Regions from separate parts of the Pseudomonas sp. 273 genome, predicted to be linked through region 3. Evidence: predicted binding sites of a transcription regulator. Region 3 holds the regulator's gene; each other region holds the start of a gene.
The links. Region 3 encodes FliA, which starts transcription of late flagellar genes. Its sites were predicted from a motif close to CTAAAGTTTNNNNNNNNNNNGCCGNTAA; they were not measured.
Positions count from the first base shown of each region.

Region 1: flgM (flagellar biosynthesis anti-sigma factor FlgM) is a predicted target of FliA. The motif match lies at 3,333-3,360, and genes of this name have one in related genera.
Region 2: PKO50_RS00425 (methyl-accepting chemotaxis protein) is a predicted target of FliA. The motif match lies at 4,933-4,960, and genes of this name have one in related genera.

Region 1 covers NZ_CP116775.1:5,060,508-5,070,137, forward strand. Annotated here, with positions in the region: gene flgB (flagellar basal body rod protein FlgB) at 1-8, opposite strand, end outside; gene cheR (protein-glutamate O-methyltransferase CheR) at 589-1,410, opposite strand; gene PKO50_RS23015 (chemotaxis protein CheV) at 1,506-2,438, opposite strand; gene flgA (flagellar basal body P-ring formation chaperone FlgA) at 2,577-3,266, shown strand; gene flgM (flagellar biosynthesis anti-sigma factor FlgM) at 3,400-3,717, shown strand; gene flgN (flagellar export chaperone FlgN) at 3,758-4,225, shown strand; gene PKO50_RS23035 (flagellar brake protein) at 4,316-5,065, shown strand; gene PKO50_RS23040 (MFS transporter) at 5,102-6,427, opposite strand; gene PKO50_RS23045 (glutamine synthetase family protein) at 6,619-7,857, opposite strand; gene PKO50_RS23050 (inorganic phosphate transporter) at 8,349-9,630, opposite strand, start outside.
Region 2 covers NZ_CP116775.1:87,073-96,702, forward strand. Annotated here, with positions in the region: gene selB (selenocysteine-specific translation elongation factor) at 1-1,459, shown strand, start outside; gene PKO50_RS00395 (hypothetical protein) at 1,437-2,354, opposite strand; tRNA gene PKO50_RS00400 (tRNA-Sec) at 2,342-2,437, shown strand; gene PKO50_RS00405 (excalibur calcium-binding domain-containing protein) at 2,480-2,809, opposite strand; gene PKO50_RS00410 (GrpB family protein) at 2,942-3,487, opposite strand; gene PKO50_RS00415 (hypothetical protein) at 3,596-3,784, opposite strand; gene PKO50_RS00420 (M15 family metallopeptidase) at 4,164-4,838, opposite strand; gene PKO50_RS00425 (methyl-accepting chemotaxis protein) at 5,030-6,655, shown strand; gene PKO50_RS00430 (hypothetical protein) at 6,663-6,869, opposite strand; gene PKO50_RS00435 (glycine cleavage system protein H) at 6,941-7,405, opposite strand; gene PKO50_RS00440 (DsrE family protein) at 7,402-7,776, opposite strand; gene PKO50_RS00445 (GNAT family N-acetyltransferase) at 7,763-8,248, opposite strand; gene PKO50_RS00450 (DUF4136 domain-containing protein) at 8,245-8,808, opposite strand; gene PKO50_RS00455 (DUF4136 domain-containing protein) at 8,930-9,520, opposite strand; gene PKO50_RS00460 (methyltransferase domain-containing protein) at 9,579-9,630, opposite strand, start outside.
Region 3 covers NZ_CP116775.1:4,862,039-4,871,668, reverse strand. Annotated here, with positions in the region: gene flhF (flagellar biosynthesis protein FlhF) at 1-338, shown strand, start outside; gene fleN (flagellar synthesis regulator FleN) at 487-1,317, shown strand; gene fliA (RNA polymerase sigma factor FliA) at 1,314-2,057, shown strand; gene PKO50_RS22130 (chemotaxis response regulator CheY) at 2,307-2,681, shown strand; gene PKO50_RS22125 (protein phosphatase CheZ) at 2,701-3,489, shown strand; gene PKO50_RS22120 (chemotaxis protein CheA) at 3,520-5,769, shown strand; gene PKO50_RS22115 (chemotaxis response regulator protein-glutamate methylesterase) at 5,822-6,916, shown strand; gene PKO50_RS22110 (flagellar motor protein) at 6,916-7,656, shown strand; gene motD (flagellar motor protein MotD) at 7,670-8,554, shown strand; gene PKO50_RS22100 (ParA family protein) at 8,601-9,389, shown strand; gene PKO50_RS22095 (CheW domain-containing protein) at 9,473-9,630, shown strand, end outside.

The sequences.
Region 1 (9,630 bases), 200 kb from region 3:
ATGCTCATGGTCACGAACCTGTTTGCCGGTGTGGGCTTGCCAGCACTTCAGCAAGGTGCGTGCCAAAACGTTAAATCCTTATAGATCAATGAATTGCCGATGATCCGCGAGCGGCAAAGGGCGGCAAACCGCGGCAAGCGGCAAGGCTTTACCGCCCGGCGGCAAAGCGTTCTGCCCATTCGAAGTGGTTGCCGGTGACGTAGGTATTGGGCTCAAGAGCCCCCTCTCCCCGGCCCTCTCCCGCAAGCGGGAGAGGGGGCTGTCCGTGCCACCGGGGCGTCCGGCGTGGCCGGTGAATCCAATCGCGGACAAAGTCCGCCTACCCCGCCACCGCTGTCCCACCTGTAGGAGCGCGCCCTGCGCGCGATTCGCGGGCAGGGCCCGCTCCTACGGTCCGTGCTCGACCGTAGGGCGAATAACCGTTCGCGGTTATCCGCCGTTGGCCGGAACGCCGGTGCCCGACGGCCGCGGCGGATAACGCCGTAGGCGTTATGCGCCCTACGCAGAGCCGCGCTCAGGAGGTCGTGCAACATGGATGTCGCGAGAGCCCAGCGGGCTACAGGGACGTGCGCCCGGCGTAACGCCTGGCTACTTGGCCTTGTAGATGATCCCCGGATTGCACTGCACCATCTGGTAATGCTCCGGCAGCCCGTTGAGCGCCTCGGAGGCGCCGAGGAACAGGTAGCCGCCGGGCTTGAGCTGGGCGTGCATGCGCAGCAGGATGTCGCGCTTGACCTCGGCGGAGAAATAGATGAGCACGTTGCGGCAGAAGATCAGGTCGAACTTGCCCAGGGTGGCGTAGCTCTCCAGCAGGTTCAGCGCGCGGAACTCGACGCGGCCCTTGATCGCCGGCTTCACCGCCCAGCGGCCCGGCCCCTTGGCGTCGAAGTAGCGCTGCAGGCGCTCCTGGGACAGCCCGCGGCCGATGGCCAGGCTGTCGTACTCGCCGGCCTTGGCGGCGTTGAGCATGGAGCCGGAGAGGTCGGTGGCGACGATCTGCACGCCGGCCTTGAGCTGGCCGAGGTTGGTCTTCTCGAACTCGTCGATGGCCATCGACAGCGAGTAGGGCTCCTGCCCCGAGGAGCAGGCCGCCGACCAGATGCGCAGGCGCTGGCCCGGGCTGGCCTTGATCATTTCAGCGAGGATGCGGTTCTTCAGCACCTCGAAGGGATAGGTGTCGCGAAACCAGAGGGTCTCGTTGGTGGTCATGGCATCCACCACCTGCTCGCGCAACTGGCTGCGGACCTGGATCTTCTGCACCAGCTCGCCCAGGCTCCTGATGCCCTGCTGCTCCATCAGCTTGTTCAGGCGGCTGGCGACCAGGTACTGCTTGTTGGCACCCAGGACGATGCCGCAGGCCTTCTCCAGGAAATCCCGGAACAGCTCGAATTCCATGTTGGTCGATGTCACCGATCACGCCTCTTTCCAGTTGGCCCGGCGCCGGTCCGGACGCCAGGCGGCCGGGGTCGCCCCCGGCCGTTGCAGACTACCCCGAAGTGCCCTCCTCAGCGTGCGTCCGCCGCCTTGATGCGCTCGACGACACGCGCCGCCAGGTCATCGGGCCGGAACTTGGCGAGGAAGTCGTTGGCCCCGACCTTCCGCACCATCGCCTGGTTGAACACCCCGGACAGCGAAGTATGCAGGAGAATGTGCAGGTCCTGCAGCCGCGGATCGTGGCGAATCTCCGCGGTCAGGGTGTAGCCATCCATTTCCGGCATCTCGATGTCGGAGATCACCATCAGCAATTCCTGGCCCGGATTGCCAGCAGCGGCAAGCATCTGTTGAAGGTAGTCCAGCGCCTGGCGTCCGTCATTGAGCGCGAGCACTTCCACGCCCACGGTCTCCAGGCAGCGGATCAGCTGCTTGCGCGCCACCGAGGAATCGTCCACCACCAGCACCCGCTTGCTCACCGCCTGGGCCTGGGTGTCGGCGTCGATCACGCCTTCGGAGATGTCCTCGCTGGTGGGCGCGACCTCGGCGAGGATCTTCTCCACGTCGATGATCTCCACCAGTTGCTTGTCCACCCGCGTCACCGCCGTCAGGTAGTGCTCGCGGCCGGTGCCCTTGGGTGGCGGATGGATCTCCTCCCAGTTCATGTTGACGATGCGCTCCACCGAATGCACCAGGAAGCCCTGCACCTTGGTGTTGTACTCGGTGATGATCACGAAGCTGTTGTTGATCTCGCGCAGGCCGCGACGGCCGGTGGCCATCGACAGGTCGAGGATCGGGATGGTGCCGCCGCGGATGTTCGCCACCCCGCGCACCACCGGGCTGGACTTGGGCATCACGGTCAGGCGCGGGCACTGCAGTACCTCCTTCACCTTGAACACGTTGATGCCGTACAACTGGCTGCCATCCAGCCGGAACAGCAGCAGTTCGAGACGATTCTGCCCAACCAGCTGCGTCCGCTGGTTGACCGAATCCATGACTCCGGCCATTGCGCCCCCTTCGTATCCGCCGTGCCGCGCATGGCGACAATCGGCACGAGCCTTGCTTGAAGTCGTGGCATGAAACTGCCAACGACGTTTTTCCGACGGCCCCGAGCCCATGTCCGGTCACTCTGTGGAGTGCTGTGCATGCTGGGCGCATTCGCCCCGGGTCCGACCTGGGCCGACGACTTTACCGCGCCCGAGATTCTTATCGGCTCCACCCAGGGCTTTCTTGAGTTCAAGGTGGAAGATTATCTGCAACGCAGCGGTATCGACGCGCGCTACGAGATAGAAGTGGCACGCATCGACCCGCGCCTGCGCCTGGCGGCCTGCGACAAGGACCTGACGCAGTCACTGGAAAGCCCCGCGCAGCCCGTGGGACGCGTCTCGGTGCTGGTGCGCTGCGACGGTTCCTCGCCCTGGTCGGTGTACGTGCCGGCCCAGGTCAAGCTGTTCCGCCAGGTGCTGGTGACCACCCTGCCGCTCAAGCGCGACCACGTGCTGGAGCCGGGCGACATCAGCCTGGTGGAGCGCGACATCGGCCTGCTCAGCCAGGGCTACCTGACCGACCCGCAGCAGGCCGTCGGGCAGAAGCTCAAGCGACCGACGGTCAGCGACCAGATCCTCGCCCCGGTGTTCCTCGAACAGGCCGCGGCAGTGCGCAAGGGCGACCAGGTGGTGATCCGCGCGCAAACCGGCACGGTCAACGTGGTGATGCCCGGCGAAGCCATGGCCGACGGGGTGCCCGGCGAGCAGATACGCGTGCGCAACCTGCGTTCGCAGCGCATCATCAGGGCCCGGGTGGTGGAACCAGGCGCGGTGCAGGTCACGCTCTAGCGGCGGAAGTCTGGCGCTGGCGCGCCCGCCTTCACTAAACTGTGCGAAGGTGCACGAAAAACCGCCCTAAAGTTTTCTGGATGTCAGCCGAAACCTACAGGCAAGCGTCCTAAACCCGCAGAGGTTCACTACCATGGTCATCGACTTCAACCGGCTGAACAATGCCAGCGCGCCGGTCTCCACCGGCAGCACCGGCAAGCCCCAGGCCGGCCGTGGCGAAGCCGCCGGCAGCGAAAGCGCCGGCAGCGCGCAGGCCACTGGCAGCGGTGAGTCCGTGCAACTGAGCAGCACCGCCCAGCAATTGCAGAAAGCCAGCGACCAGCTGAAAGACCAACCCGTCGTCGACTCGGAAAAGGTCGCGCGGCTCAAGCAGGCCATCGCCGATGGCAGCTACCAGGTCGACAGCCAGAAAGTCGCCGGCAAACTGCTCGACTTCGAATCCCAGCGCTGAGCGCGGGGTTTTCCAAGGACGCCCTGAACGCCGAGCCGCCATGCCGAACGCCAGCCTGCTCCACCTGATCACCGAGGATATCGGCGCCGCCGAGGCTCTTCTGCAGCTGATCGAGGATGAATTCCACGCCCTCGAGGCGCGTGACCTGGAGCGCCTGCAGGGCCTGCTCGAAAGCAAGCTGCCGCTGCTCCAGCAGCTGGAGCGCAATGGCCGCCAGCGCAGCGAGGCACTGCGCCAGGCCGGCGTCAGCAGCGACCGCGCCGGCCTCGCCGCGCTGGCCGCCCAGGGCAAGGTGGCGCCGACCACCGTCGAACTCAGCGAGCGCCTGGCGGCGCTGCTGGAACAGTGCCAGCAGGCCAACTTGCGCAACGGCCGCGTCATCCGCAACGACCAGCACGCCACCGGGCGCCTGCTGGACATCCTCCGCGGCCAGGACACGCCCAGCCTCTACGACCGCCGCGGCGGCGCGACCCAGGGCAACCGCCAACGTCCCCTCAGCCAGGCCTGAGCCCTGGCGCCCGGCCAGGCGATGCGGCAGAATGCCATCGCCTTGCAAAAGAAAATTCCCACAATAAATACATCTGGAGATCGTAGGACCGTGGCAAGCCCGTTCGCCGAGGAAAATGGCCCGCAACCGCCGAAGACGCTCAAGGCGGCCGTGGAGATCCAGGCCAACCTGCGAATCCTGATGGACAGCCATGACCCGCTGGTGATCAGCTTCGCCGAGCGCAACCAGCGTTTCCAGAGCTTCGTCGTCGCGGTAGACCGCGAGCGCAACCGCGTGGCCCTCGACGAACTGATTCCCAATGACGGGGAACGTTTCCTGCAGAACGGCGAGAGCTTCCGCATCGAAGCCTTTCACGAAGGCGTGCGGATCGCCTGGGAATGCCAGCAGGGCGCGCAGTTCAGCGAACTCGACGGCGCCCGCTGCTACTGGCTGCCGATGCCGCCGGAAATGCTCTACCACCAGCGCCGCAACGCCTACCGCGCCACCCTCAAGCAGACCCAGCCGGTCACCGTGGAACTGGCCGGCGACAAGCTCAAGGCCGCCCTGACCGGCAACCTGCTGGACATCTCCGCCACCGGCTGCAAGGTGCGCTTCGCCGGCGACGTGCACGAGCGCCTGCAACCCGGCCAGCTCTACGAGCGCTTCACCGCCCGCCTGCCGTTCGGCGCCATCACCGTGGAAGTGGAACTGCGCCACGTGCACTTCGACGAGAAGGTCAACACGAGCTTCGCCGGGCTGCGCTTCAACCGCATGAGCGGCCTGGAGCAGCGCCACATCGAACGCTTCGTCTACCAGCTGCAGCGCGAAGCGCGGCGCTTCGAGAAAGACGAGCTGTTCTAGCGCCCGCCAGCCAGCGGGCGCTTCCCTTCCCCTGCCCTACCCCGGCCGGCTCTCCTCTTCCTCCTCGGCCACGGCAGGCGCCTCGGGCTCCGCCGGCGCCGGAGCGGTCTTCATCTGCTCCGTCACCGTCTCGTCGGCCACCCGCGGGTCGAGCGCCGCCGACAGTGGCGAGGTGGCCAGGCTGTCCGGCGTGGGCACGTGCTTGACCGGCGCCTCGTCGACGCGGTGCAGGCCGCTGACCTTCTCCGGGCGCACGCGCCAGATGACGATCAGCGCACAGGTCGCGGCGAAGGCATAGAGCATGTTCGGCCCGAAGGCGCGCATCAGCGCGCCGGTCGCCAGCGGGCCGATGCAGGCGCCGACGCCGAAGGTGACCAGCAGCATGGCGGTCAGCGATACCCGCCGTTCACCCTCGACGTGGTCGTTGGAGAAGGCCACCGCCAGCGGGTAAAGGGTGAACTGCACCAGGCAGACCATGAAGCCCATGGGCACCATGGCCTCCATCGGCAGCGACGGCAGCGCCGCCAGCGGCAAGGCGAACACCAGCAGCAGGATGCCGGCGTTGCGGATCAGCAGCGCGCGGTCGTAGCGGTCCGACAGCCAGCCCAGCGGCCACTGCACCAGCAGCCCGGCGAAGATGCATACGCCCATGAACACGCCGATCTGCTCGACGCTCAGGCCCTGCTCGGTGGCGTACAGTGGCGCCAGGCCGTAGAAGGAACCGATCACCAGCCCGGAGACCAGCACCGTGGTCAGCGACTGCGGCACCCGCTGGATGAAGAAACGCGGCTCCAGCGGTGCCGGGCGCAACGGCGCGGGGTGGACCTTGTGGGTGATGGACACCGGGATCAGCGACAGGGCGAAGGCCAGCGCGATCATCATCGGCAGGTCCGGCCCCAGCCCCGGGTGCACCACCAGGATCAGCTGGCCGGCCACCAGCCCCAGGTAGGAGGCCACCATGTAGCCGGCGAACACCGCGCCGCGCTGGCGCGCCTCGGCCTGCTCGTTGAGCCAGCTCTCGATGACCATGTACTGGCACATCATGCCCAGGCCGATGAGCGTTCGCAGCAGCAGCCAGATCGCCGGCCAGCTGGTCAGGCCGATGCCCAGCACCGCCGCGGTGACCAGGCCGCCGCAGGCCACGTAGGCACGGATGTGGCCGACCCGGGCGATCAGCCGGTGGCCGATCTTGCCGCCCAGCACCAGGCCCAGGTAGTAGGCCGCCATCATGGCGCCGATCCACAGGCCGTCGACCTTCTCGGCAGCCAGGCGCAGGCCCAGGTAGGTACTCAGCAGGCCGGAGCCGGTCAGCAGGGTGAGGGTGGCGAAGTAAAGCGCACGGAAGGCAGTGAAAATCCGCATCGGACCTCCGGTCCAAGACGGGCGGCAGGGCGCCGCCGTACTACACAAAGCCGCCCGCGCGAAGGCGGGCGTTCGCTACCAGCCTAGAGCCTGGCGCGAGGCGCGTCGAGCCCCATGACGGGTACGCGGTGGAAGGCGTCGTCCACGGCAAAGCCGGTGGTCGGGACCCGCCGTGGCGGGCCCCGCGCAGGTCACGCCTGGGCAGCGAGAACGCGCCGCTCCCAGGGGCTGATCTCGTCGAAGAAGCTGGTCAGCTCCATCTCCTTGCTGGCCGCATAGCCATCGACGAATTCGGCGCCGAACATCCGCCGCGCCAGCTCGCTGCGCTTCAGGCGGCGCAATGCGTCGTACATCGTGCAGGGCAGCAGCAGCTCGTCCGGCACCTCGAACTCGCCCTGGATGGCCGTGTCGGGCTCCAGCTCGTTCTCGATGCCGTGCAGGCCGGCGGCCAGGCTGGCGGCGATGGCCAGGTAGGGGTTGGCGTCGGCGCCCGGCAGGCGGTTCTCCACCCGCCGCGCCACCGGCGGGCTGGCCGGGATGCGCAGGCCGGCGGCCCGGTTGTCGTGGGACCAGCAGGCGTTGTTCGGCGAGGCGTAGGGGTGGCACAGGCGCTGGAACGAATTGACGTTGGGCGCGAACAGCAGGGTGAAATCGGCCAGGCAGGCCTGAAGGCCGCCGATGAAATGACGGAAAGCCGGGGTGGCCTCGCCATCGGCGTCGCTGAAGATGTTGCGGCCCTCGCCGTCCACCACGCTCTGGTGGATGTGCATGGAGCTGCCCGGGGTGTGCGCCAGCGGCTTGGCCATGCAGACCACCAGCAGGCCGTGCTTGAGCGCCACCTCCTTGAGCAGGTGCTTGAACAGGAAGGTCTGGTCGGCCAGCAGCACGGGGTCGCCGTGCAGGAAGTTGATCTCGAACTGGCTGGTGCCCATCTCGTGCATGAAGGTGTCGCGCTCCAGCCCCACCGCGGCCATGCAGCGGTAGACGTCCTCGAAGAACGGGCGCAGGCCGTTGTTGGATGAAACGCTGAACGCCGAGTGGCCCATCTCGCGGCGGCCATCCAGGCCCAGCGGCGGCTGGAACGGCTGGTGCGGGTCCGGGTTGGGGGCGAAGACGAAGAATTCCAGCTCGGTGGCCACCACCGGCTGCCAGCCATGCTCGGCGTAGCGCGCCACCACCTGCTTGAGCAGGCCGCGGCTGGACAGGCCGGAGGGCTGGCCGTCCAGCTCCACCGCATCGCAGATGGCCAGGGCACGCGGGGTGTCGCTCCAGGGCAGGCGGTGCACCTGGGTGGGCTCGGCGACCAGGGCCAGGTCGCCGTCGTCGCTGCCGTAGAAGCGCGCCGGCGGGTAGCCGCCCATGATGCACTGCAGCAGCACGCCGCGGGCCAGCTGCAGGCGCCGCCCGGAGAGGAAGCCCTCGCCGGTCATCACCTTGCCGCGCGGCACCCCGTTGAGGTCGGGGGTGACGCATTCGATCTCTTCGACTCCAGCCAGGTGCTCGGCGAGCGGGCTGCGTCCTTCGCTAGTCATGACTTCTTATCCTTGTAATACGGCCGCACAGGCTGTGCGACCCGTACAAAATACGCACCGGTCGTTCGATATTTCAAGCAGGCAAAGGGGATGTTTCTGTTCGCGAGCAAGCTCGCTCCTACGAAGAGCGCGGCCCCATCCTGTAGGAGCGCGCTTGCTCGCGAACCGCCTCTGGTTTCCCCCGCAGCTCCATCGCGAACAGTGGAGGTGATGGGTATCGCTTCGCTCAACCCATCCTACGGGGCTGCCCCGCCCGCACCATTCCCATGTAGGAGCGCGCCCTGCGCGCGATATCGCGGGCAGGGCCCGCTCCTACGGGTTACGCCACACACCGCACCCATGAACGAAAACGCCGCCCCGAGGGGCGGCGCTTCGAAACGGGCGGTCCGTCACAACAACCGGGTGAACAGCCAGTACAGCGAGGCGGACAGCACGATGGCCGCCGGCAGCGTCAGCACCCAGGCCATCAGCAGGTTGCGGATGGTGCGCATCTGCAGGCCCGAGCCGTTGGCCGCCATGGTGCCGGCCACGCCGGAGGACAGCACGTGGGTGGTGGACACCGGCAGGCCGTACATGTCGGCCGCGCCGATGGTGAGCATCGCCACCACCTCGGCCGAGGCGCCCTGGGCATAGGTCAGGTGGCTCTTGCCGATCTTCTCGCCGACGGTCACCACGATGCGCTTCCAGCCGACCATGGTGCCCAGGCCCAGGGCGATGGCCACGGCGATCTTCACCCACAGCGGGATGAAGCGGGTGGCGTCGTCGATCTTGCCCTTGAACGCCTGCAGGCGCGCCTGGGTGTCGGCGTCGAAGCCGCCGACCTTGTCCTTGTCCATCACGCGGATGGTCTCGGAGGCCAGGTACATGTCGTTGCGCACGTTGGCCATGGCCTCGGCGGGCACCTTGGCCAGGCTGCCGTAGTTCTTCACCTCGGCGCCTATGCTGCCGGTCAGCGCGGCCAGCGAGGGCACCAGGGCCGGCTTCAGCTCATGGCTGCGGATGTATTCCGAGAGCACCGGGCGCGGGTCGGCCGGCGCCGTGGCCTGGGTGCTGCGCAGCAGGCCCTGCTGGGTGGCCTCGGCGAGTACCACGAAGGCGGTGGTCTGGTCGGCCGGGATGGTGCGGTTCAGCGCGTAGGCCATGGGTACGGTGCCGATCAGGATCAGCATTATCAGGCCCATGCCCTTCTGCCCGTCGTTGGAGCCGTGGGCGAAGGACACCCCGGTGCAGGTCAGCACCAGCAGGCCGCGGATCCACCACGGCGGCGGCGCCTTGGCCTTGGGTGCCTTGTATAGCGCACGGTTCTTCACCAGCAGGCGCAGGGCCAGCAGCAACAGCGCCGAGCAGACGAAACCGATCAGCGGCGAGAGCAGCAGCGAGTAGCCGACCTTGCTCGCCTGCGCCCAGTCCACGCCGCTGGTGCCGTCACGCCCGTGCATCAGCGCGTTGGCCACGCCGACGCCGATGATCGAGCCGATCAGGGTGTGCGAGGACGACGCCGGCAGGCCCAGCCACCAGGTGCCGAGGTTCCACAGGATGGCGGCGATCAGCAGGGCGAAGACCATGGCGAAGCCGGCAGAGGAGCCGACTTGCAGGATCAGCTCCACCGGCAGCAGGGCGATGATGCCGAAGGCCACCGCGCCGCTGGAGAGCAGCACGCCGAGGAAGTTG
Region 2 (9,630 bases), 2.7 Mb from region 3:
CCAGGCCCTGGCCAAGGCCGCCCGCGAGGTCCATGAGCGCTCCAGCCAAGGCGGCTTCCGCCTGGCCGTGGACCGCGCCTTCAGCGTCAGCGGCGCCGGCCTGGTGGTCACCGGCACGGCCTTCTCCGGCAGCCTGAAGGTGGGCGACGAACTCCTCCTCGGCAATGCCGGCCGCCCGGTGCGCGTGCGCGGCCTGCACGCGCAGAACCGCGCCGCCGAACAGGCCCACGCCGGCCAGCGGGTGGCGGTCAACCTCTCCGGCGACCGCCTCGGCCCGGACCAGGTCAAACGCGGCGACTGGCTGCTGGCGCCGGAACTGCACGCGCCCACCACCCGCATCGACATCGACCTGCAGCTGCTCCCCGGCGAACCCCGCGCCCTGGCCCACTGGACGCCGCTGCACGTGCACCTGGGCGCCCAGGACGTCACCGGCCGCGTCGCCCTGCTGGAAGACGAGCGCCTGGCGCCGGGCGAAAGGGCCTTCGCGCAGCTTGTGCTGAACGCTCCCGTGCAAACCGTGCACGGCGACCGCCTGGTGCTGCGCGACCAGTCCGCCCAACGCACCCTCGGCGGCGGCCGCGTGCTCGACCCCTTCGCCCCGGCCCGCAACCGCCGCAGCCCCGAACGCCTGGCGCAACTCCAGGCCCTGCGCGGCGAAAGCCTGGAACAGGCCCTGCCGGTGCTGCTCGAACACGCCGACAACGGCCTCGACCCCAAGCTGCTGGCGCGCCAGTTCAACCGCCCCCGCGAAAGCTGGCGGCTGCCCGCCGAACTGGTGGAAATCACCACCCGTGGCGGCCCCCGCCTGTTCACCGGCGAACGCTGGCGCGCCCTCGGCGAACAGCTGCTGCAAGCCCTGGCCCGCTTTCACGCCGAACAACCCGACGAACTCGGCCCCGACCGCGACCGCCTGCGCCGCTACGCCTTCGCGCAGCTGGAACGCCCAGTCTTCATCGCCCTGCTGGAACAGGCCCTGGCCAGCCAGGCCGTGGAAAGCAGCGGCCCCTGGCTGCACCTGCCGGACCACCGCGTACAACTCGGCACCGAAGACGAAGCCCTGCGCCAACGCCTCTGGCCGCTGCTGCTCGCCGGCGCCTACGACCCCCCCTGGACCCGCGACCTGGCCCGCGAACTGCAAGTCGACGAAGCCGCCATGCGCCTGCTGCTGCGCAAACTTGCCCGCCTGGGCCAACTGCACCAGGTGGTGAAAGACCTGTTCTACCCCGACGAAACGATCCGCCAACTGGCCCAACAAGCCCTGCAGCTACGCACCGAACAAGACCTGATCCGCGCCGCCGCCTTCCGCGACCGCATCGGCATAGGGCGCAAGCGCAGCATCCAGTTGCTGGAGTACTTCGACCGCATTGGCTTTACCCGGCGCTTCGGCAGTGAAAGGCGGATTCGCGAGGATTCGGCGTTGGCGCTGGGCGCAGGTGTCAGTGCAGAGCAAACTCCCTAACCACCGCCATCATGGTGATCACCGGGACCGCAAGGCTAATGGCGGCAGGGCAGGCTCGATTGCTCAAAAAAGCATCAGCGCTTACCATGGTGAATATTGCAATCCCCGTTTCAGGAGGGATTTTATGGTGATGCACCTTGTTGGCCAGCCTGCGGCCAAACCTACCGGCAAGCCCAAGCCCAGGACCAAGAAGGGCGCGCGTGATCCGCTCGCGGTCGTGGAACAGGCCGCGCGTGCCGGTGATGCCCAATATCAGTACTTTGTCGAGACCGGGAAGCTTCCGGACTCCAAGTGAGGTTGCGTGTCGATTGCGCGAGTCTTCGTAACCGACAGCTTCATGAGCCTCCCCGCCTGGCACGACCTGTACGTCGATTTCTACAACCTGAAGGTCTGCGATATTCATCCGCTCCATTGGGGGCGTGATGCCTCTCTTTGGCAGGTGCCTTTCGGTCATGTCCAGTTGACCGATAGCCGAGTGGTCCTGCTGCGCTGGAGCAAAATCGGTGACCCCTTCAAACGCACTGTGAAAGAGAGCGAGTCCGAGCATGACTTGTGGCTGCTCTATGCGCAGGACCGCCCGGAAAATCGTTATTTGATGTTGTCCGTATTCGGCCCTCATGCACATAAGGACTCGCGCTTCCAAAGCTACATCCGCACATTGAAAGTGGATATAGTCGAGCCCTGGCTGGATGGAAGGTTTTATTGCTTCGAGCCGCCGGAAGACTATGAGCCTTAAGTGAAATGGCTGTTGTTCCGGGCTCTTGATGGAAGAAACAGCATTGCTGTTCTTGGCAGTGATGCGTCCAGGGATTTTCGACACTTCTTCGACACTCCACCGGAGTCGGCAACGGAAGCTGGCGAAAAAGCCTTGTAGATCAATATGGAAGGCAATCACGCCCGGTGGCGTGGCCGGGCTTCAAACCCGGTGGGGGACGGCAGCCGTTCCTGGGTGGGTTCGACTCCCACTGCCTTCCGCCATTTCCCCTGTAACCCCGGCAGCACCCTTCCTGTGGCGGACTGCTACATCCTGCACCACTGCTCCTCGCAGGGAATCCCATCGCCGTCTCCATCCATCTTCATCCCCGGACAGCTGCGCAGAAACGCCTTGGCCTCGGCGCAGGAAGTCATTTGCGAGCAGTATTTGCGGCCATCGCAGCGAGCATCGAGGGTGGGACTATCGGAGGGGATGCTTACCGCTGGTGGCATCAGGTCCGTGGTGGGGGCGTTGGCGTCTTCCGCGACGCTCATCGGGGCCGGTTTCGAGCGGGAGAAATGGTTCTGCCAGGACGGGTTGTCCATGTACTGCCAGGCGAGCAGGGCGAGGGCAATCAGCAGAATCCATTTCTTCATGAGGTTCACCGAGTCCTGTGGGATGGTTGGATTCTAGTGGCGAACCCGCGGGTATTGCACCGCGTAGGATGGCGTTGAGCGCAGCGATACCCATCGTCGGCCGCATGGGTATCGCTGCGTGCTCCACCCATCCTACGTCCTGGCTCCCTGTACCGATCCGCCCGCCTCGTTCATCTGCCGTTCGCGCAGTGCCTTGCCCAGTATCCGCGCTACCAGTTCGTCCTTGCCTTGCGTGTAGGCCTCGCGGTCGGTGGGGAAGCGTTCTGCCAGTTGTTCCTTGAGGCGTTGGTACTCGGCCGCGTCCTGCGGATGGTTGCGCAGCCAGTTGCGGAAGATCAGGTGGCGGTCGGCGTCGGCCAGGTTCATCACGTGGAGGTGGTGGGTGCGGCCTTGGCCCAGCGGCGGCATGCCCTTGACGAAGAACATCCGCTGCGGCGCCGGGTTGTCGCGCCAGTACTGGTAGCCGAGGGCTTCCAGCGGGGCGACCAGGCTTTGCCAGTCGGCCCCCGGCGGCGGTAGCAGGAGGATGTCGATGATCGGCTTGGCCTTCAGGCCGGGCACCGCCGTGCTGCCGAAGTGCTCGATCTTCAGGCCGGGCAGGGCCAGGGCGCCGGCGATGGCGTCGGCTTCCTCGGCGAAGCGCCGGGGCCAGTCCGGGTTGGCTTCGGCCAGTTCGATGCGGTCGGCTTCGGCGTTGCTCCAGCGTTGACCGTCGAAGGTGGGGGCTGGGTCATGGGGTTTCCTGGTTGAGGGGCTGTCGTTCGACGTTCGGGCTGGTGTGCAGGTTCATCGTCGTTGTTCGGGCTTCTTCCGCTGTTCCTTGATTCGGTTGCGCAGGTGCTCGAAGAAGGCCGCATCGGCGTGCCCTGTGGGAGCGGATTCGGCGCCGGCTAGAAGGAGGTTTCGCAAGCGATGGCGGTCTTGCGTCCTTTGTTCGCTGGCGTGTGGGTTGGTCTGGTCGTCGACGGTGCTCATGGGGCTTCCCGTTTGCAGGTTCTGGCTGAGCCTATTCCTGAGGTGGGCGGGCTGGCCATGCTCTTGTAGGAGCGAGCTTGCTCGCGAACGGTGTTTCGCCTGGGAGCTTGGTGCGGGGATTGACGTCTTGCCCTCTCCCCAGCCCTCTCCCTGAAGGGAGAGGGGGCTTGTCCGTGCCGAGAGAACAAATGGTTTCAGCTGAGAACCTTTAGTGCTGCCGGCTAACTCCATAACAGTCAAGCACGCCGAACGGTCCGCTCTCCCTTCAGGGCGGGGCGCGCAGCCGAGGGTTAGGGAGAGGGCGCTCTAAAGCCCACCTCCCACGCTCGCCGGCAAGCTCCATTCGCGAGCAAGCTCGCTCCTACGAAAAGCCGGCAGGCTATTTCACGGGGAAGTCGAAGGCGGTGTTCGGGTAGGGCTCCTGCTTCAGCGTGTAGTGCCACCACTCGTTGGCGTAGGGCTCGAAGCCGTGGCGTTGCATGGCGCTGCGCAGGGTTTCGCGGTTGCGTGTCTGTTGCACGGTGATCAGGCCGGTGCCGTGGTGGGAGATGGGGCCGAAGAAGTCGAAGTGGCTGCCCATGTCCAGTTCCTGGCCGGTGCTGGCGTCGACCAGTGTCAGGTCCACGGTACTGCCGCGGCAGTGGGCGGACTTCCTGGCGATGTAGCCGTCGCGGAACAGCGCCACCTTGTCCAGTTGCGGGTAATAGCGCTCCTTGGTGCGGGTGTCGGCCAGGTCCGCGGCCCAGCGCTGGAAGTGGGCCACGGCGCGTTGCGGGCGGTAGCCGTCGAAGAGTTTCAGTTGCAGGCCGCTCAGGGCGACGTCGCGTTCCACGTCGGCCAGGGCCGTGGCCGCTTCTTTCGTGAGGATCACCCGCGGGCTCTCGTAGCCGTCGATGCGGGTGCCGACGAAGTTGTCGCCGCTGTAGTAGCGCGCTTCGTAGCGGGCGTTCTTCAGGACCTGGTCGAGGTAGACGAAGCCGGGTTGCGCCGGCTGGTCGGCGCTGGCGCCGAGGCTGGCCAGCAGCAGGAGCAGGGCGAGGGCTTGGCGGAGCATCCGGCCTCCCGGGCGTGGGGTTTCTTTCACCCTAGCAGCCCTTTCCTGGGAAGCGTCTCTCGAAATGGAGGGATGTTTCCTACTTAACCCTCAGGTCCAGTTCTCCCCTGGAAGGCCGATCCATTCGCCGAGACGAGCGGATCGCGGTGGCGTGGTCCGCGCACGAGTTCGAGCAGCCCAGGAGAGATGCGATGCTCAACCAGTTCCGCGTACGTACCCGCCTGCTGTCGCTGGCGTTCCTGCCCCTGCTGGTGCTGGCCGGGGTGATGGCGCTGGCGGCCTACAACGCCGGCCAGCTCAATGATGACTTCGACGAGCTGTTCAGCGACCGCATGCGGCCGGTGAACCGGCTCAACCTGATTTCCAACGCCTATGCCGTGAACATGGTGGATGCGCTGCACAAGTACCGCGCCGGGGTGGTCGACGTGGAGGCGCTGCGTGGCGCCATCGGCGAGGCGCGGACGAGCATCGAGGACTCCTGGGGCATCGTCCAGGGCAGCAAGATGACCGATGCCGAGCGGCAGATGGTGGCCGGCATCCGCGCGCGCATGGCCGAGGTGGACAAGCTGGTGGAGGCGCTGCTGGGGCAGACCGACGGCAGCCTGCGCAGCGAGAGCGACGGCAGCTTCGTGCGGCGCCTGTATGCGGCCTTCGACCCGCTGGGGGACGCGCTGGAGGAGCTGGCGCAGCTGCAGGTCCGCGAGGGCGATGCGCTGAACCAGGCCTCCACCGCGCGCTACCAGGCGATGAAGCACAGCTTCGTGGTCATCGCCGTGGTGGTGCTGGTCGGCATGCTGCTGTTCAGCCTGCTGGTCAGCCGTTCCATCAACCGCCCGCTGGAGCAGCTGAGCCGGGTGATCGCCACGGTGCAGCGCAATTCCGACCTGAGCCTGCGCGCCGAGGCCGTGGGCCGCGACGAGCTGGCGCAGACCGCCCGGGCCTTCAACACCATGCTCGAGCACTTCCAGCGGCTGATCCGCCACCTGGGCGGCGCCTCCGTGCAGCTGGCCAGCGCTTCGGAGCAGATGAGCGCCATCAGCGCCCAGGTCAGCGATGCCGCCAACGGCCAGGGCGAGCAGACCGCCATGGTTGCCACCGCCGTGCACGAGATGAGCGCCGCGGTGCAGCAGGTGGCGGAGAACGCCCTGGACATGGCGCGGGTGGCCGAGGACGTGCGCCGCGAGGCGCACCAGGGCACCGAGCTGGTGGAGGCCAACCTGGGAGCCATCGAGCGGCTGTCCCAGGCGGTGCAGGAGAGCGCCGGGGTGATCGACCGCCTGCACAGCCAGAGCGACGAGATCGGCAGCGTGCTGGGGGTGATCCAGAGCATCGCCGAGCAGACCAACCTGCTGGCGCTCAACGCCGCCATCGAGGCGGCGCGGGCCGGCGAGGCCGGGCGCGGTTTCGCCGTGGTGGCCGACGAGGTGCGCAGCCTGGCGAGCAATACGCAGAAGGCCACCGAGTCGATCCGCGGCATGATCGACGCGCTGCAGAATGGCGCGCGCCAGGCCGTGGGGGTGATGCAGGAGTCCCGCGAGCGGGCCGGGGAGAGCGTGCGGCATTCGCGCGAGTCCGGCGAGGCGCTGCGGCACATCGCCAACGCCATCGACCGCATCGCCGACGGCAACGCGCAGATTTCCACCGCCACCGAGGAGCAGACCGCGGTGGCCCACGAGATCAGCCAGAACATCACCCAGCTCAACGACAGCATCCAGAGCGTGGTGGAGAACGCCGGACAGAGCGCCGCCGCGAGCCTGGAACTGGCCCGCCTGGCGGTGGAGCAACAGCAGCAGCTGGCGGGCTTCCGGGTGGACTAGAGCGTGCTCACGGGCCCATCAGCAGGCGCTGCTGCTGGGACGAGAAGCCGCCCTGCTGCTGGAACTGCGCGCCCATCATGGGCTGGCGTTCGAGGTCGTCGAGGCCGAAGGATTCCTTCACCGGCGACTCGATGGCGCCGAGGTTGTAGCTGCTCTGCCCGGCGCAGCCGGAGAGGGCGAGTAGAGCGAGGACGAGGGCGGGAAGCCGGGGCATGGCGGACTCCTTCTGTGGGGGAGCTTGCGGTCGCCCAGGTTAGACCGGCGATGCTTACGGCTTGCTTAAGCTCAGTCGCGGCGCAGGGCCTGGACGTCGTCGCCCCGGGGGTCGAAGGCGTCCAGGCGCATGCGTTCGGCGAAGGCGTCCAGCGCCGCCTGGCCGCTGACGAAGCCGGTGCGCGCGGCGGCCCAGTCGTCCGGGCGCAGGCGCACCATCCAGCCTTCGCCGTAGCAGTCGAGGTTGATCAGGCCGGGGCGGCGCTGCACTTCCTCGTTGCTCACCAGCAGGGTGCCGGCCAGCGGGCTGCGCGCCGAGGAGGCGGCCTTGGCGAACTCGACCACGCCGAAGCTGCGGTCGCGCTCGACGTGCCAGCCGTCGCGCTTGGGGGTGAAGGCGAATATCTGCCCGTAGAGCGCGCAGCCGTAGGCGCTCAGGCCGAGGGTCACGGCGCCGTCGGGCTCCTCGCGCAGCCACAGGTTGTAGTCCGGGGCGTAGAGCAGGTCGTCGGGGAAGTCCAGGCCGTGCAGCTTCACAGGGTCAGCACCCGGTCGTATTCGAGGATCATCCGCGCCAGCTCGCCGCCGCTGGCGATTTCGTCGACTTCGTCGATCAGCGCGCTTTCGTCGATGGGCACGCCGGGGGCGCGGCACATCAGCAGGCGCGCGCCGGCTTCCTTGGCCTGCTGGATGAAGTGGCTGAGCGGCTCGCCGCCGGGGGCGGCGTAGAGGTTGTCCACCACGTCCTGGCGCGCCAGCTGCACGCCCTCGCCGCTGAGGAAGAGGGTCACCTCGGCGTCCATGCAGGCCAGCAGGGTGGCGGTGTAGAAGGGCGCCGCGCAGCGCGCCGGGGTGCTCGGGCCGCTGCTGACGATGATCAGCACGCGCTGTGGGTCAGGCGGGTTCAAGGGCTTTCTCCATCTGCACCAGGGCCACGCGGCGGCCGCCCGGCGCCTGGCGCTCGACGATGCCCACCGGGCGGTAGCCCAGGCCGGCGTACAGCAGCAGGCCGCCGGCGTTGTCGTTGAAGCAGGAGATCTTCATCAGCGGCGCAGCGTAGTCGCGCCGGGCGAGGCCTTCCATGACGCCGATCAGGTAGCGCGCCACGCCGTGCCCGCGGGCCCAGGGCGCGACCATCATGTTGCCCAGGGCGCAGTATTCGCCCGGCAGGCTCAGGTAGAAGTTGGCGAAGCCGGCGGCGCGGCCGTCGAGCAGGGCCAGGGTGCTGGCGCGGCGCTCGGCCACGGCGGCGGCCAGTTGCTCGACGCTGAACGGCCACTGCGCCTTGGGGTAGGCGTAGAAGAGCTCGTCGGCGTCACGTACGAAGCCGGCCACCTCGGCCAGGTCGCCGGCTTCCACCGGGCGGTGCTGCAGGCTCATCCGCGCGGCGGGTACTGGGCGAGGACCTTCTGCACGGTCTCGCGGATGGCCGCCTCGCGCTCGGCCGGGGTCGGCGGGCTGCTGCGCATGATCTGCTCGCCGCTGCCACGCCACACCAGCTTGCCGTCCTTGCCGTCGAGCAGGTCGACCTGGATGGTGGCGACCTTGTAGGTCACGGTGCGCGACTCGGCCATCGCCGGGCCGCCCCAGTAGCCACCCCAGTACCCGTTCCAGTAGCCGCCGGTGTAGGTGGTGACCTGGTCCTGGCGCTGGTCGACGATCAGGTAGGTGCGCACCGTCACGTCGGGCGCGGCGCCGGCCTGGGCCGGGCGCAGGCCGCGCTGGTCGAGCTGGTCGGCCACCGCCGAGAGGATGCGCTGCTCGGTGAGGTCGCTCTTGATGCGCGGGTCGTCCGGGCGGTACTCGAAGGCCGGCTGCGCCCAGGCCCAGCTGCGGTACATGGCGAAGTCGCGGCTGGAATCGTAGTCGCGGTTGAGGTTGACGGTCTCACAGGCGGCGAGGCCCAGCAGCAGGCCCAGCAACAGCAGGCGGCGGATCATGGTCGGCATACTCCAGACAGAGTCTTCATCGAAGCTCAGAGTGTCGGCAAAGGCAAGTGCCGAAATGTCTCGAAACGGCCCTATTCCGCAGTTTTCTGGCAACAAAGCCGGACGGTGCCGATCAGTGCGGCGGGTAGCCCGACAACGCCTTGCGCACCGCCTCGCGCAGCCCCCGGGCCTGCTCGCTCTGGTTGCCGCTGGGCTCGTATTCGGCCGAGGCGTCCCAGACGGGGTGGTTGTCATGGGCGTCGTACAGTTCGATGCGCACCACGTTGACCTGCACCACGTAGGTCCGCGTCACCGGGATGGAGGCGCCGTACCAGGGATCGTTCCAGCCGCCGTAGTAGCCGCCGCCATAGTAATCGGTGACCTGGCGGGTGCGCTGCTCGCTGCTGACCCGCGCGCTCACCCGCAGGTCCGGCGCGGCGCCGGGGCGCGCCGGGCGCAGGCCGACCTGGTCGAGGCCCTCGCTGACTGCATCCTGCAGCGAGCTGCCATAGGTGGTGGCGCCGCTGGGCGCGCCGGTCCAGTTCCACGAGCGGTAGCGCCCGTAGTCCGGTGGCGCGGCCGGGTAGGCGCCGGGGTCGAAGCCCGGGGCGCTGGCCTGGGCCGGCACCGGGGGCGGCGGCAGCGACTGGCTGGTGTAGGGGTTCTGGCTTTGGCAGGCGGCGAGTGCGGCGAGCAGCGGCAGCAGGATCAGGCGTGGCGACATGCGGGGCTCCCGCCCGCGCCGGGGCACGGGCGACGACGGTGATGCGGCGATTGTGCACCTATTCGCGCGGGCGGCACAGCCAGTGCAGGTAGCGGCCCAGGCCGGCGAAG
Region 3 (9,630 bases):
ACGTGAAGAATTACCTGGTGCTGGCCGCGACCAGCCAGAGCCAGGTGCTCAAGGCCGCCTGGCACGCCTATCGCAGCTGCGGCCTGGCCGGTTGCATACTGACCAAGCTGGACGAGGCGGGCAGCCTGGGCGAGGCCCTGGCGCTGGTGATAGCACAACGCATGCCGGTTGCCTATCTGGCGGACGGGCCGCGAATTCCGGATGATCTGCAGGTGGCGCGCGCGCACCAGTTGGTCAGCCGCGCGGTCAGCCTGCAGGCTCCCGAGGAGCCATGCGAGGACACCATGGCCGGCATGTTCGCCGGCCTCTATCAGCAGCCGGCGCGACACGTCGGCTGACGGATTCCAGGGGCGCCCCCGCACGCGGGGGTTCCAGGCGGATACGGATGCTCGAGCAGATCCGTAAGCGCTGGTGGCGGGAGAGCACCGCGACCGGCAGACCCAGGCGCCCACCGCGCCGGGGACGATGAAGAGACAAGGTAAGACTATGGGTATGCATCCCGTTCAGGTAATCGCGGTCACCGGTGGCAAGGGTGGCGTCGGCAAGACCAACGTCTCGGTGAACCTGGCGATGGCGCTGGCCGACCTCGGCCGCCGCGTCATGCTGCTGGACGCCGACCTCGGCCTGGCCAACGTCGACGTGCTGCTGGGGCTTTCGCCCAAGCGCACCCTGGCCGACGTCATCGAAGGCGAATGCGACCTGCGTGACGTGATCCTCCAGGGCCCCGGCGGCATCCGCATCGTCCCGGCGGCCTCGGGCACGCAGAGCATGGTGCAGCTCTCGCCCATGCAGCACGCCGGGCTGATCCAGGCCTTCAGCGACATCAGCGAGAACATCGACGTGCTGCTGGTGGACACTGCCGCCGGCATCGGCGATTCGGTGGTCAGCTTCGTCCGCGCGGCCCAGGAAGTGCTGCTGGTGGTCTGCGACGAACCGACCTCGATCACCGATGCCTACGCACTGATCAAGCTGCTGAACCGCGACTACGGCATGACGCGCTTCCGCGTGCTGGCGAACATGGCGCACAGCCCGCAGGAAGGGCGCAACCTGTTCGCCAAGCTGACCAAGGTCACCGACCGCTTCCTCGACGTGGCGCTGCAGTACGTCGGCGCCATCCCCTACGACGAGTCGGTGCGCAAGGCCGTGCAGAAGCAGCGCTCGGTGTATGAAGCCTTCCCGCGCAGCAAGGCCTCGCTGGCCTTCCGCGCCATCGCCCAGAAAGTCGACAGCTGGCCGCTGCCGGCCAACCCGCGCGGGCACCTGGAGTTCTTCGTCGAACGCCTGGTGCAGCATCCGACCACGGGTTCGACCGTATGATGAGCGGCTCCGGAGCGCTTATGTACAGCAAGACGCAGGCGCGCAATTCCCAGGAAGAACTGATCCAGCGCTATGCGCCGCTGGTCAAGCGTATCGCCTACCACCTGCTGGGCCGGCTGCCGGCCAGCGTGCAGGTGGAGGACCTGATGCAGGCCGGGATGATCGGCCTGCTCGAGGCGGCGAAGAAGTACGACCAGGGCAAGGGAGCCAGTTTCGAGACCTACGCCGGCATCCGCATCCGCGGGGCCATGCTCGACGAGGTGCGCAAGGGCGACTGGGCGCCGCGTTCGGTGCACCGCAACACCCGCCTGGTCAGCGACGCGATCCGCACCATCGAGGCGCGAACCGGACGCGACGCTAAAGATCAGGAAGTCGCTGCCGAACTCAATATGAGCCTCGACGATTACTACGCGATCTTAAGCGACACCCAGGGCAGCCGCCTTTACAGTTTCGACGACCTGCTGCAGGAAGGCGCCCAGGGCCCGGCGGAAGACACCACGCACCTGGACAACGAGCCCTCCCACGGCCTGGAGGACGAGCGTTTCCAGCAGGCGCTGGCCGACGCCATCACCAAGCTGCCCGAGCGCGAGCGCCTGGTGCTGGCGCTGTACTACGACGAGGAGCTGAACCTCAAGGAGATCGGCGAGGTGCTCGGGGTGAGCGAGTCGCGGGTCAGCCAGCTGCACAGCCAGTGCGCCGCGCGCCTGCGGGCCCGGCTGTCGGAGTGGCGTGCGCACTGATCGACCGGTGGACACAAGGAAGTAACGGAATTTTCCGGCGGGGCGTATAGAATCCCGTCGGCGCGATAGGTGCTGGCCCTTCGCCATGAAGGCCGGCGAGCGTGCGGGGAGGGGACGGCAGGCGCCGGCAGCCCGCTCCGCCGCGGACAAGCAACACGGCAGGCGCCGCCAGGGCGCCCGCCCAAGGGTATTCAAGGCGCGCCCGCCACTGCGCGCCGGGACTGGACGGAGGCAGGTTTGGACAAGAACATGAAAATTCTCATCGTGGACGACTTCTCCACGATGAGGCGCATCATCAAGAACCTCCTGCGCGACCTGGGGTTCACCAACACCGCGGAAGCCGATGACGGCACCACCGCGCTGCCGATGCTGCACAGCGGCAACTTCGACTTCCTCGTCACCGACTGGAACATGCCCGGCATGACCGGCATCGACCTGCTGCGCGCGGTACGCGCCGACGAGCGCCTGAAGCACCTGCCGGTGCTGATGGTCACCGCCGAGGCCAAGCGCGACCAGATCATCGAAGCGGCCCAGGCCGGGGTCAACGGCTACGTGGTCAAGCCTTTCACCGCCCAGGTGCTGAAAGAGAAGATCGAGAAGATATTCGAGCGGGTCGGCGGCTGAAGCCGACCAAGAGGGCGTCATGGATCTCGTCAACGAATCCAAGGGGGGCGACTTCGAGTCGACCCTGAAGAAACACGCGCGCGAATTGGTCGAGAGCCTGGAGCGCGGCGAAGTGCAGCAGGCCGTGCAGCTCATCCAGGAGCTCAACCAGGCCCGTGACCGCGGCCTCTACCAGGAGGTCGGCAAGCTCACCCGCGAGCTGCACAACGCCATCGTCAATTTCCAGATCGACCCGCGCTCGCGCCACGCCGAGGAAATGTCGCAGATCGCCGACGCCACCGACCGCCTGTCGTACGTGGTGCAGATGACCGAGAAGGCGGCCAACCGCACCATGGACCTGGTGGAAGAGTGCACGCCGCTGGTCGGCCACATCGAGGGCGAGGCCAAGGAGCTGCAGGAACAGTGGTCGCGCTTCATGCGCCGCGAGCTGGGCCCTGAGGCCTTCCGCGAGCTGGCCAAGCGCGTCGAGGCCTTCCTCTACAGCAGCGCCCAGGACAGCCGCAAGCTCTCTGCGCACCTGAACGACATCCTGCTGGCGCAGGACTTCCAGGACCTCACCGGGCAGGTGATCAAGCGCGTCACCCGGCTGGTCACCGAGGTGGAGAGCAACCTGGTCAAGCTGGTCTGGATGGCCGGGCAGGTGGATCGCTACGCCGGTATCGAGCACGACCACGAGGGCCTGCGCACGGCCGTCGAAAAAGAAAGATCGTCCAAGGGTGAAGGTCCGCAGGTTGCTGCCGATAAGAGAATGGACGTCGTATCCGGTCAGGACGATGTCGATGACCTGTTGTCCAGCCTTGGTTTTTGAGGTGTGTGAACACACCGTGGGGAGCACCGAATGAGCTTCGACGCCGATGACGAGATCCTCCAGGACTTTCTGGTGGAGGCCGGCGAGATTCTCGAGCAACTGTCCGAGCAACTGGTCGAGCTGGAAAGCCGGCCGGACGACATGGACCTGCTCAATGCCATTTTCCGTGGTTTCCACACCGTCAAGGGCGGCGCCGGCTTCCTCCAGCTGAACGCCCTGGTGGAATGCTGCCACGTGGCGGAGAACGTCTTCGACATCCTGCGCAAGGGTGAACGCCGCGTCACCTCCGAGCTGATGGACGTGGTCCTGCAGGCGCTGGACACGGTCAACGTCATGTTCGCCCAGGTCCGCGACCAGGAAGAGCCGACCCCGGCCACCCCCGAGCTGCTCGCCGCGCTGGCGCGCCTGGCCGAACCGGGCGACGACGACGCCGTCGAAGCCGCGCCCCAGGAAGAAGCCGCCGCGCCGGAACCCGCCGCCGAGCCGGCCGCCTATGGCGACATCACCGACGCCGAGTTCGAGCAACTGCTCGACGCCCTGCAGCCGGGCGACCAGGCGCCGCAGGCCGAACAGCCGCCGCAGGCCGGGGCCGCCGGCGCCGGCGACGAGATCACCGACGACGAATTCGAGGCCCTGCTCGACCAGTTGCACGGCAAGGGCCAGTTCAGCGGCGCCAGCAGCCTGCCGGAAGAGTCGGCCGCTGCGCCCGCTCCGGCCGAAGCGCCGGCCGCTGGCGACGAGATCACCGACGACGAGTTCGAGGCGCTGCTCGACCAGTTGCACGGCAAAGGCAAGTTCGGCGGTGCGACGGAAGAACCCGCTGCGCCTGTCGCCTCCGCTGCGCCGGCCGAAGCCGAGGCGCCCGCCGCCGGCGGCGACAACATCACCGACGACGAATTCGAGGCGTTGCTGGACCAACTGCACGGCAAGGGCAAGTTCAGCGCCGACGCTGCCGCCACGCCGGCCCCGTCAGCCGCCCCCGCGCCGGCCAAGGCCGCCGAGCCGGCCGCCGTGGCCAAGCCCAAGCCCGCGCCCAAGCCGGCCGCCAAGCCCGCGGACAGCCCGCGCCCGGCCGCCGTTCCCGCGCCGGCCCACGAGAAGAGCGCCAGCGAGGCGGAGACCACGGTGCGCGTGGACACCGCGCGCCTGGACGAGATCATGAACATGGTCGGCGAGCTGGTGCTGGTGCGTAACCGCCTGGTGCGCCTGGGCAGCAACAGCGGCGACGAGGCCATGGCCAAGGCCGTGGCCAACCTCGACGTGGTCACCGCCGACCTGCAGATGTCGGTGATGAAGACGCGCATGCAGCCGATCAAGAAGGTCTTCGGACGCTTCCCGCGGCTGGTGCGCGACCTGGCGCGCAACCTGAAGAAAGAGATCAACCTCGAGCTGGTGGGCGAGGAGACCGACCTGGACAAGAACCTGGTCGAGGCCCTGGCCGACCCGCTGGTGCACCTGGTGCGCAACGCCGTGGACCACGGCATCGAGTCGCCCGAGGAGCGCGAGGCCGCCGGCAAGGCGCGCGGCGGCCGGGTGGTGCTGTCCGCCGAGCAGGAGGGCGACCACATCCTGCTGTCGATCTCCGACGACGGCAAGGGCATGGACCCGGACATCCTCCGCGCCAAGGCGGTGGAGAAGGGCCTGCTGGACAAGGACGCCGCCGAGCGCCTGAGCGAGTCGGACTGCTACAACCTGATCTTCGCCCCGGGCTTCTCGACCAAGACCGAGATTTCCGACGTGTCCGGCCGCGGCGTCGGCATGGACGTGGTGAAGACCAAGATTTCCCAGCTCAACGGCATCATCAACATCTACTCGGCCAAGGGCCAGGGCTCGAAGATCGTCATCAAGGTGCCGCTGACCCTGGCGATCATGCCGACGCTGATGGTGATGCTCGGCGACCAGGCCTTCGCCTTCCCGCTGGTCAACGTCAACGAGATCTTCCACCTGGACCTGTCGCGCACCAACGTGGTCGACGGCCAGGAAGTGGTGATCGTCCGCGACAAGGCCCTGCCGCTGTTCTACCTCAAGCGCTGGCTGGTGCCGGGCGCGCAGTGCGACGAATCCAGCGAGGGCCACGTGGTGATCATCTCGGTGGGCACCCAGCGCATCGGTTTCGTGGTCGACCAGCTGGTGGGCCAGGAAGAGGTGGTGATCAAGCCCCTGGGCAAGATGCTCCAGGGTACCCCCGGCATGGCCGGGGCGACCATCACCGGCGACGGGCGCATCGCCCTGATCCTCGATGTGCCGAGCATGCTCAAGCGCTACGCGCGGCGTATCTGACCCGGCGCGCGGGGACGCCCGCGCGCCCGCAAGGCTTCAATCAGGAGTGTTTATGGCTGTCAAAGTCCTGGTAGTGGACGATTCGGGATTCTTCCGCCGCCGCGTCTCGGAGATCCTCTCCGCCGACCCGCAGATTCAGGTGGTCGGCACGGCCACCAACGGCCGCGAGGCGATCGAGCAGGCGCTGGCGCTCAAGCCCGACGTCATCACCATGGACTACGAGATGCCGCTGATGGACGGCATCACCGCGGTGCGCAACATCATGCAGCGCTGCCCGACGCCGGTCCTGATGTTCTCTTCGCTGACCCACGAAGGCGCCCGCGTCACCCTCGACGCCCTGGACGCCGGCGCGGTGGACTACCTGCCGAAGAACTTCGAGGACATCTCGCGCACCCCCGAGAAGGTGCGCCAGTTGCTCTGCGAGAAGGTCCACAGCATCGCCCGTGCCAACCGCCGCTATGCGTCCTTCCTGAGTTCCCCCGGCAGCGGTGCCAGTACCCCGGCGCCGGCCAGCGCCGCGCCGCGCGCCTCGGCGCAGCCAGCCCCTGCCACAGCCCCGGCGGCCTCCGCCTCGCCAAAGCGTAAGCCCTACCGGCTGGTCGCCATCGGTACCTCCACCGGTGGGCCGGTAGCCTTGCAGCGGGTGCTGACCCAGCTGCCGGCCAACTTCCCCGCGCCCCTGGTGCTGATCCAGCACATGCCGGCGGCCTTCACCAAGGCCTTCGCCGAGCGCCTGGACAAGCTCTGCAAGATCAGCGTCAAGGAAGCCGAGGACGGCGACCACCTGCGCCCCGGCCTGGCCCTGCTGGCGCCCGGCGGCAAGCAGATGATGATCGACTCGCGCGGGGTGGTGCGCATCCTCCCCGGCGACGAGCGCCTGAACTACAAGCCCTGCGTCGACGTCACCTTCGGCTCGGCGTCCAAGGCCTACGGCGACAAGGTCCTGGCGGTGGTCCTCACCGGCATGGGCGCCGACGGCCGCGAGGGCGCGCGCATGCTCAAGCAGAGCGGCAGCCAGGTGTGGGCCCAGGACGAGGCCAGCTGCGTGATCTACGGCATGCCCATGGCCATCGCCAAGGCCGGCCTGGCCGACGCCGTGTACAGCCTCGACGACATCGGCCGGCACCTCTCCGAGGCCTGTGGCTGATGGATGTACTGAGCCTCGTCGGCCTGATCCTCGCGCTGGTCGCCATCATCGGCGGCAACTTCCTCGAGGGCGGGCACATCAGCGCCCTGGCCAACGGCCCGGCGGCGCTCATCGTGGTCGGCGGCACCCTGGCCGCGGCCCTGGTGCAGACCCCGGTGCTGGTGCTCAAGCGCGCCCTGAGCCTGCTGCGCTGGATCGTCCTGCCGCCGAAGATCGACCTGGCCGGCGGCATCAACCGCGTGGTGGGCTGGAGCATGACCGCGCGCAAGGAAGGCCTGCTGGGCCTGGAAACCGTCGCCGATGCCGAGCGCGACCCCTACGCGCGCAAGGGCCTGCAGCTGCTGGTGGACGGCGTGGAGCCCGAAGCCATCCGCAGCATCCTCGAAGTCGACCTGTTCAACCAGGAAGGCCGCGACCTGCAGGCCGCCAAGGTATTCGAGGCCATGGGCGGCTACGCGCCGACCATCGGCATCATCGGCGCGGTCATGGGCCTGATCCACGTGATGGGCAACCTGGCCGACCCCAGCCAGCTGGGCAACGGCATCGCCGTGGCCTTCGTCGCCACCATCTACGGCGTGGGCATGGCCAACCTGCTGCTGCTGCCGGTGGGCAACAAGCTCAAGAGCCTGGTGCTGCGCCAGTCCAGCTACCGGGAAATGCTCATGGAAGGCCTGCTGTCCATCGCCGAGGGCGAGAACCCGCGCTCCATCGAACTGAAGCTGCAAGGCTTCGTCGGCTGAGGGGCGCTGCGCCATGGCCCGCCGCCCGCCCCGCGAGGAGCACGAGAACCACGAACGCTGGCTGGTGTCCTACGCGGACTTCATCACCCTGTTGTTCGCCTTCTTCGTGGTGATGTACTCCATCTCCTCGATCAACGAGGGCAAGTACAAGATCCTCTCCGAGACCCTCACCGGCGTGTTCAACCAGCCGGACCGCTCGATCAAGCCGATCCCGGTGGGCGACGACCGCCCGCGCACCACCCAGCAGCCCAACGACGCCATGCAGCAGGGCGGCGACGACAACGTCGACGGCGACCCGCTGACGCAGATAGCCGACGCCGTGCGCGCGCAGTTCGGCGACCTGATCGGCAGCGACCAGTTGAGCGTGCGCGGCAACGAGCTGTGGATCGAGATCACCCTCAATTCCAGCCTGCTGTTCCCCAGCGGCGACGCCATGCCGGCGGATGCCGCCTTCGGCATCGTCGAGAAGGTCGCCGGGATTCTGGCGCCCTACCAGAACCCCATCCATGTCGAGGGCTTCACCGACAACGTCCCCATTCACAACGCCCAGTACCCCACCAACTGGGAGTTGTCGGCGGCGCGGGCGGCGAGCATAGTCCGCCTGCTGGCCCAGGACGGCGTTTCCCCCTCGCGCATGGCGGCGGTGGGCTACGGCGAGTTCCAGCCGGTGGCGGACAACGCCAGCGCCGAGGGCCGCGCGCGCAACCGCCGGGTGGTGCTGGTGATCTCCCGCAACCTGGAAGTGCGCCGCAGCGTCAGCGGCGTGGGCAGCGCCAAGGCGCAGCCGGATGGCGCCCTGCGGCAGGCTGGCACGCAACCTGCACCGGTGGCTGCCAGTGATGCGCCTGCGGCCGGCAGCGTCAATTCCCCGCCGCCGGCGCCGGCTCCTGGAAGCTGAGAACGATGAAAGACATGAACCGAGCACACGGACCGGGGAGAGCAGCATGAAAGTCTGGGCGGTAGCCAACCAGAAGGGTGGCGTCGGCAAGACCACCTCGTCCATCGCCCTGGCCGGCCTGCTGGCCGACGCCGGCAAGCGCGTGGTGGTGGTCGACCTCGACCCCCACGGCTCCATGACCAGCTACTTCGGGCACGACCCGGACACCCTGGAGCACAGTGTCTTCGACCTGTTCCAGCACCAGGGCGCCGTGCCCGAGGGGCTGCCGCAGCAACTGCTGCTGCCCACCAGCCACGAGAAGATCGCCCTGCTGCCGTCGAGCACCGCCCTGGCCACCCTGGAGCGCCAGTCGCCCGGGCAGAACGGCCTGGGCCTGGTGATCTCCAAGGCCCTGGCGCAGCTGTGGCAGGACTTCGACCACGCCATCATCGACAGCCCGCCGCTGCTGGGCGTGCTGATGGTCAACGCCATGGCCGCCAGCCAGCACCTGGTGATCCCGGTGCAGACCGAGTTCCTGGCGCTGAAGGGCCTGGAACGCATGGTCAACACCCTCAACATGGTCAACCGCTCGCGGCGCCAGGCGCTGCCCTTCACCATAGTGCCGACGCTGTTCGACCGCCGTACCCAGGCCTCCATCGGTGCCCTGCGCATGCTGCGCGACACCTATCCGGACACCCTGTGGCCGGCGTTCATCCCGATCGACACCCGCCTGCGCGACGCCAGCCGCCACGGCGTGGTGCCCTCGCGCCACGACGCCAACAGCCGCGGGGTCATCGCCTACCGCGCACTGCTCAAGCACCTGCTCGGCCAGGTGCCGGCGAGCCAGGTGGCCTGAGCGATGTTTTTCCGACGGGTGCCTTCAAGTCTGGGCCCGGTCCGGCCGATAGGCTGGGTGAACCCTTTGCGCGGATTTTCTGCATGAGCCGTTCCGCTACCGCCACACGCCCCCAGCTCGCGCTGCAGTCCTACCTGGACGCGCTGCTGCAGGAGGCCACATTCGACGATTTCGAGGCCCAGGCGCCGGCCCCTGCGCCGGCCGCCCCGGTGCTGACTGCGGTGCCTGCGCCCGCAGCGCT